2 regions of the Vibrio sp. 10N genome follow, and region 2 is predicted to be linked to the other one. Evidence: riboswitches for the same ligand, from Rfam matches in the RefSeq annotation. Region 2 holds a riboswitch; the other holds the start of a gene.
What was found. Region 2 has a riboswitch for lysine ahead of lysC (lysine-sensitive aspartokinase 3). Riboswitches for the same ligand answer to the same signal wherever they lie in the genome.

Region 1: it holds a riboswitch for lysine, as region 2 does, so the genes downstream of both, AAA946_RS10510 (Na+/H+ antiporter NhaC family protein) here and lysC (lysine-sensitive aspartokinase 3) in region 2, are expected to answer to the same signal.

The regions. Positions count from the first base shown of each region.
Region 1 covers NZ_BTPM01000001.1:2,269,334-2,273,128, forward strand. The annotation lists gene AAA946_RS10510 (Na+/H+ antiporter NhaC family protein) at 1-1,367, opposite strand, end outside; lysine riboswitch at 1,487-1,670, opposite strand; gene AAA946_RS10515 (H-NS family histone-like protein) at 2,235-2,642, shown strand; gene AAA946_RS10520 (inosine/guanosine kinase) at 2,694-3,795, opposite strand, start outside.
Region 2 covers NZ_BTPM01000001.1:3,102,396-3,106,190, forward strand. The annotation lists gene AAA946_RS14430 (IS110 family transposase) at 1-92, opposite strand, end outside; gene AAA946_RS14435 (pyridoxal-phosphate-dependent aminotransferase family protein) at 564-1,682, opposite strand; lysine riboswitch at 1,898-2,072, shown strand; gene lysC (lysine-sensitive aspartokinase 3) at 2,174-3,523, shown strand.

The sequences.
Region 1 (3,795 bases), 830 kb from region 2:
GAGATTGGCGAGCAGTGGTCACCGAACACAGAACCTGCAAGCACCGCACCTAGCATAGGTAGCATCATGGCAATATCTGTTGCACCCGCCATATCACCTGCGATTGGGAGCATGATGCCAAACGTACCCCAAGATGTACCTGTAGAGAACGCCATTAGGCCAGACAATAAGAACAGAATGACTGGCAGCCAATGTACATTGATGTTGCCTTGAACCGTTGAAGAAAGGTACGCGCCCGTCTTCATGTCACCGATAACCGAGCCGATAGACCAAGCGAAGAATAGAATAAGAATGGCACCAAACATCGATTTTGCACCAATCCACATCGTCGTTGCGATATCAGCAACAGACAGCTTCTGTTTCAAAACAGTAAATACCGCTGTTAGAAGACCTGCAGAGCCGCCATAAATAAGCGAAGTGCCGACATCTGTATTTTCAAATGCGCCAAGTAGGTTAAACGCAATCTCATCCGCCGCCAGAGCTTGACCGCCGGTGTAGATCATCGCAGCAATCATTGCGCCAATTAGAACTAAGATAGGCAGTACTAGATCAGAAACAGAACCAAACTCGCTTTCTTTAATATCCAGCTCTTCATTCAGTTCATGCGCTTCTTTTGCGTCGTTCTCTTTATCTTTATCAAAACCTAGACCTTGTTTCGCATTCAGTTCATGCTTGCGCATTGGACCCACATCAAGTTGGAACCAGGCAACGGCAAATACCATCAAGAGCGCAAACACAGCATAGAAGTTCATTGGAATTAGGCGAACGTAAGCACCAATTGCGGAGTATTCTGTAATACCGTGAGCAACCAAAATACCGCTAACGATAGTCATGATGTATGCACCCCAGCTAGATGCTGGCATAAGCACACACATTGGCGCGGCAGTCGAGTCAAGAATATAGGCTAGCTTAGCGCGCGATACATAGAAACGGTCAGTAACAGGACGAGAGATCGCACCTACAGCAAGGCTGTTAAAGTAGTCGTCAACGAAAATAAATACGCCAAGGAAAGCAGCCAGTAGTTTGGAACCACGTTTACTTTTCACACGAGCCTGTGCCCATTCAGCAAACGCTTTCGTGCCGCCAGACAGCGTCAGCAACGCAGTCATCATCCCCAATAGCAACAAGAAGCCAACAATACTCATGTTCCAAGTATTTAGGCCGCCATCTTCAATAACCACACCCGAAACGGTGTCGAACACGTAGCCTGCAGCGTTTACTGCAGAATAGTCATTAAGTAAGAAGGCACCCAAAACGATACCCACACCCAACGATAGTAAAACGCGACGGGTAATAATAGCCAAACTCAATGCTACGATCGGCGGTAGCAGTGACAATGGTGATGTAGCAAAATCGATTAAATTCATGATCTTCAAAAACCAGTTTTTATTATGGTCAGAGATCTACTGCAGACATGCGTCATAGAGACGAGAAGTCCAGACGCAAACGTTGAACTAAGCGAAAGGGAAGTGAACACTTCACCCAACCCTACAGTAGCGCTCCATAGTTTAACAATATAATAGACTATGGCAGTGTTGTTCCTTTCGAAGACAACCCCAGCGAGCAAGATTGATGGTCTTTTCTCACTTCGGCGATAGCGCCTTTCATCATCGTTCATTGGTATCACCCCAACGATGGTTACTGATCACTATCGCGCCTCTACATCAAGAGAAATCATTCACTAGTCAGACTGACTATGATGAAAGAATGTGCTTTCTCTTGCATTAGGTGCGAGCCATTGTACTTATCAAACCGTCAATTGCAACATGAATGATGTTGCATCGTTGTAAAGTTTTTTGGTTGATTGTAAATCCTAACGCCACACGACTACGGAGAATGGAATTAGCGCACTTAGTCACACTACTCACGATTTATGCGACGCAAGACATATAGTTTTATAAACTTTTAATGTGTATGTGCTTATTAATAAGCCATCTATTGCTTTGACAATTTACTTTCTTCCACTGCAGGTTAACTTGATTAACCAAGCTGCTAGTACAATATGCAACAAAATCCAGACGGAGAATGACAATTATGAAGAAAGATTCACAATTGAATCAATATTATCGTTACTTCTCCTTGCTTTCAGATTTTGAATCCCATGTTTAAGCATCAATTATCAAGTTTCTGTAAGAATTTCTATTTTTATTGTCTGAATACTACGAAAATATTGTCAATTTTAAATTTGATGTTTATTATTAATCGAAACCAAATAAATAACTCATGGGAATGTCATGTCTGAATTAACTAAAACTCTACTTAATATTCGTAGCCTGCGTGCATTTGCTCGTGAACTTACTCTTGAGCAATTGGAAGAAGCACTAGAAAAGCTAACTACCGTTGTGGGTGAAAGACAAGAAGCTGAAGCAGAAGAACGTGCAGCAAAACAAGCACGTGAAGCTAAGCTAAGTGAATATGCACAAATGATCGCTCAAGACGGCATTGACGTTGAAGATCTTATTGCGGCACTGTCTGGTGAGTCTAAAGGCAAAGCAAAAACTAAACGTGCTCCTCGCCCAGCAAAATACAAGTACGTTGACGGTACAGGCGCAGAAAAAACTTGGACTGGCCAAGGTCGTACACCGTCAGTTATCCAAGCAGCACTAGATGCAGGTAAATCACTAGAAGACTTTGAAATCTAATTCAAACTCCTTTAGTCATTTATAAAAAAGCGCCAATAACTGGCGCTTTTTTTATCTTTCCCAATAAGCCTCTTCAAGGCTATCTTCTCTTTCAGGTAAACCTCTAGAAAGACGAGGTGAATGCTGAACCAATACCTCATAGCTTGCTCGGTTCGAGTACTTGCACACTTGTGAGAACGACGAATAAGTCAAGAAAGTATGTTGGTGTTTACTTGAGTTAGGCACATTTTCTTTATGGTATTTATTCGCTGCCATATCATGTAGCAACGCAGACAACGCAGCATCACCCGCACCATTAGTATTCTTAATCTTTTCTGGGCCGCCCATATAAGGCGCAATATGTGAATAAACTTTAATAGGATTATCGCAGGCATCTTTTACCGCTGGTCGACTAAATTCAAAACGATTGAATTCAGCAATACAGCCAGGTAATAAAGGTAAACTCGTTTCACGTTTAGATGCATCTTCTGTATAACCCGCCATGTACAAACCGACAGGGCCCGCAGTGCAAAGCACCAAATCAACCCAATCAAGCGCTTTATCTGAAGCTGCCAATGGATCTTTTTCACCGGTGAGCGCTTCCGCTTCATCTTCATTCATTGCAACAACAGAAACATGCTGTTTCAAGAAGTCGCGCCAATATTCAGGATCGTCTTGAATAACAAAGCGTGTACCAAGCGTTAATACAACTGGGACATTATATTTTTTGGCGTACTCAATTGCTTGCATTGTTGCTTCTGGCATTGGGTCGCCATCTTTACAGCGCACTAAGTACGCGGTTAAAACCAAAGCCGACGCTTTTTTGAAGATTTTTTCAGGAATACTCTCTGCGCGAAGTTGGTTCATCTGTCCTTCACTAATTGCGAAAGTACGTTCGCCATCTTCAGTGATCAAGGTAAAGCAACGACCAATAGCCCCTTCCACCCCTTGAAGGTAATTAAGATCCATTCGACTCGACGTATTACATAGATAGCGGTAACCATAGCTACCAATCTTAATATCAGCGCTCATAACGCCAAGCAGCACCGATTTATCGTCTGCTAATACAGAGTAATTGTGCAAGGTATTACCAATGGTTCCGCCAGCGTATTCATTGGTGATCAGTTCTTTATCCTTCAACTCGTTATATAAAGCTTCCGCCGCTTGGTCATCA
Region 2 (3,795 bases):
GCCTTCTCGGTGGCGACATGATTGCCAATCAGCTTACAAACTTGAAATGAGTTCTTTGCTAAATCAATCGCAATGATCGTAGACTTATTCATGTATGGACTCCTAAAGATTATGGTTTGGTCACCAGTAATTTTAGCTCCCTCTTGAGGGAGGGAGTCCATACATCGCGAAAGTGAGGATCTTCATCCACGAATACCACGGTCAAATTGTGTGAGCCACTCACCACACGAGATCCCTTTTTTCAGGAGATTACGAAAGTACTGCTTTGAGCGCAGCGTATACTAATAACCCAAATAGACGTCATTCTCACGAAAGTGAGGATCTTCATCCACGAATATCACGGTCAAATTGTGTGAGCCACTCACCACACGAGATCCCCTTTTTCAAGGAGATGGCGAAAGTACTGCATTGAGCGCAGCGTACACTAATAACCAAAATAGACGTCATCCTCACGAAAGTGAGGATCTTCACCCGCTAGTACCGCGGTCAAATTGTGTGAGTCACTTGCCGCACGAGGTCCCCTTTTTCAAGGGGATGACGTCTGTTATCTAATGTTGTAAAGACTACTTCAACACCGTCTCAAGCGCCTTCAGACAAAGCGCGACATTCTCTCTTCTCGCGCCGTAGCCCATCAAACCAATACGCCATGCTTTTCCAGCGAGCGCACCAAGGCCAGCACCAATCTCAAGGTTGTACTCTTCTAACAGCTGCGCTCTTACTGCGGCATCATCTACGCCTTCTGGAAGATAGACGGCATTAAGTTGCGGTAGACGACTTTGCTCTTCAACAACAAAACTCAGACCTAGGTTTTCGAGCCCTTCACGTAGCAACATATGCATGTCTTTATGGCGCTGCCATGCATTCTCTAGCCCTTCGTTTTTCAAAAGCACCAACGACTCATGAAGCGCGTAAAGGCTGTTTACTGGCGCAGTGTGGTGATAACTACGCTTACCCTCCCCGCTCCAATAACCTAGTACTAGGCTCTGATCCAAGAACCAACTCTGAACTGGTGCTTGTCGGGACTTAATCACTTCAATGGCTGCTGGAGACAGGGTGACTGGTGACAAACCAGGAACACAAGAGAGGCACTTTTGGCTACCAGAGTAAACGGCATCCAACTGCCACTCGTCTACCAATAACGGAACACCACCTAGTGAGGTCACTGCATCCACAATAGATAGCATGTTGTGCTGCTTAGCCAGCGCACCTAGCGCTTTAGCATCACTCACCGCTCCGGTAGAGGTTTCAGCATGCACAAATGCGAGGATCTTCGCATCAGGATGTTCAGCTATCGCCTGTTCGACTTTAGTGACCGAAGCCGGTGCACCCCACTCATCATCCACCACAATCGCCTCGCCGCCACAGCGAACCACGTTCTCACGCATGCGCTCACCAAACACACCATTGCGGCACACGATAACCTTATCACCTGGCTCGACTAGGTTTACAAAGCAAGTTTCCATACCGGCACTACCAGGGGCAGAGACCGCAATTGTAAATTCATTTTCTGTTTGGAATGCGTATTTCAGCAGCGCTTTGAGCTCATCCATCATCCCGATAAAAAGTGGGTCAAGGTGACCTATTGTTGGGCGGCTCAATGCTTGCAATACTTGCGGATAGATATCAGATGGGCCAGGTCCCATTAGAGTTCGGTGAGGGGGCACAAAGCTTGAAATGGTCATGGGCAGTTATCCTATTAGGTTATTGTAGTTGTTGGGAAAAACATCACGTTGGACGTTAATGCCATCTACAATGGCGAAAAAACAACATTTTTGCAACATCCAACCACTCAAGTTTTTCATGTGAAATGCATAAACATCCATTGACTTTTGGCACGCAAAAACGTTGAATAAACACACTATCTGTAGCCAATCGTTTTCATTGACGTTCTCGATGCTACAGCGGAAGAGGAGCACTGCCCAGGCAAGTGATTTGTGAAGCCGCAACTTCAATACAATTCACTCATGGGGAGCAGTGCCGAGATGAACTAAAATTGTCGGATTTAGTTTGTCGGTTAAACGGGCTGAATCCCTTTAACTGTCACCAAGATTTGGTGAAGAGCTTCTGAGGTCTATTCTAATTATTCAGATTCCTCTGCTCTATTTCTCTCTTCAAACATCGGATGTTGGGTTACCAACCTTAAACTTTAAACTGGAAGTCCTGGAGAAACACTGTGAGCGCATTCAATGTAGCTAAATTTGGCGGAACAAGCGTCGCCAACTTCGAAGCCATGAGCCGTTGTGCCGAAATCGTCGAAAATAACCCGCAAACCAAATTGGTAGTAAGCAGCGCTTGTTCAGGCGTGACCAATATCTTGGTTGAACTTGCAAACGGCGTTAAAGACGAAGCTCGTCGTGCTGAGCTGATTCGCAAGCTTCGCGATATCCACACCGACATTATGTCAAAGCTCAATGACGTCAGCTCTATTGAAGCACGTGTTGATGCTTTGATTGAAAAGGTAGCAACACTTTCAGAAGCAGCTTGCATTGCGGCTACTCCAAAGCTTACCGATCACCTAGTGGCCTGTGGCGAGCGAATGTCCACGCACATCCTTACTCGCTTAATGCAAGAGCGTGGTGTCGATGCAGTGCGTTTTGATATTCGTGAAGCGCTTAAAACTGACAGTGATTACGGTAAAGCAGAACCAAACATCGAAGCGACCAAAGCAGCGGCTAGCGAGAAGCTGGTTCCTCTTTGCAAGCAACATGTTGTCGTTACACAGGGCTTTATTGGCTCTGATGAAGATGGCGAGACTACCACGCTAGGCCGTGGCGGTAGTGATTACAGCGCAGCACTGATTGCTGAAGCCGTAGAAGCTGCAGGTCTTGAAATCTGGACAGATGTACCAGGTATCTACACCACGGATCCACGTATTGCACCAAATGCTCGTCCAATCCCAGAGATCAGCTTTAGTGAAGCGTCTGAAATGGCTAACTTCGGTGCCAAGATCCTGCACCCTTCAACACTACTACCTGCACTGCGTCATCAAATCCCAGTTTTTGTAGGTTCATCTAAAGCACCACAAGAAGGTGGCACTTGGGTAAGACAAACCGTAGAGAGCGCACCTCTGTTCCGCGCATTAGCGCTACGTAACAACCAAACTATGGTCACGCTACGTAACCCTCGAATGTTCCAGGCGTATGGTTTCTTAGCAAACGTATTTACTGTACTTGCTAAGCACAAGATCTCTGTTGACCTAGTGACGACTTCTGAAGTCAGTGTTTCTCTAACACTTGACCAAACTGACACAGGTGGAGGCGCACCAGAGCTCCCACTTGAAGCACAGCAAGAGCTAGAGCAACTTTGTACTGTTGAAGTCAAACAAGGGCTTAGCCTTATCGCGCTTATTGGTAACCAGATGAGTGAAACCAAAGGTTCAGCAGCGGAAGTATTCGATACACTAGACAGCTTCAATATCCGTATGATTTGCTACGGAGCAAGCCCTCACAACCTTTGCTTCCTTCTAGACGAAGGTGAAGCGAAGGATGCAGTAAAGGCGCTGCACGAAGACTTGTTTGAGTAGGCGATAAGCATTGAACAAAGGCGGTAGAAATACCGCCTTTTTTGCATCTATGGGATGGCAGATGATAGAACTTCAAAAAGCATAGACGTAAAAAAGCCCCAGTCATTCGACGGGGACGCCTAGTCTAGGGCTTAGTATAAGTGGCGGAATGGCGGGGGTTGCCATCAACTGGGACTCGACTCCCTTGAAAAGGGAGCTACCAAATTTTAGATAATAAAAAACCCGACGCTTTCGCATCGGGTTCTCTAATAAGTGGCGGAGTGGCTGGGGTT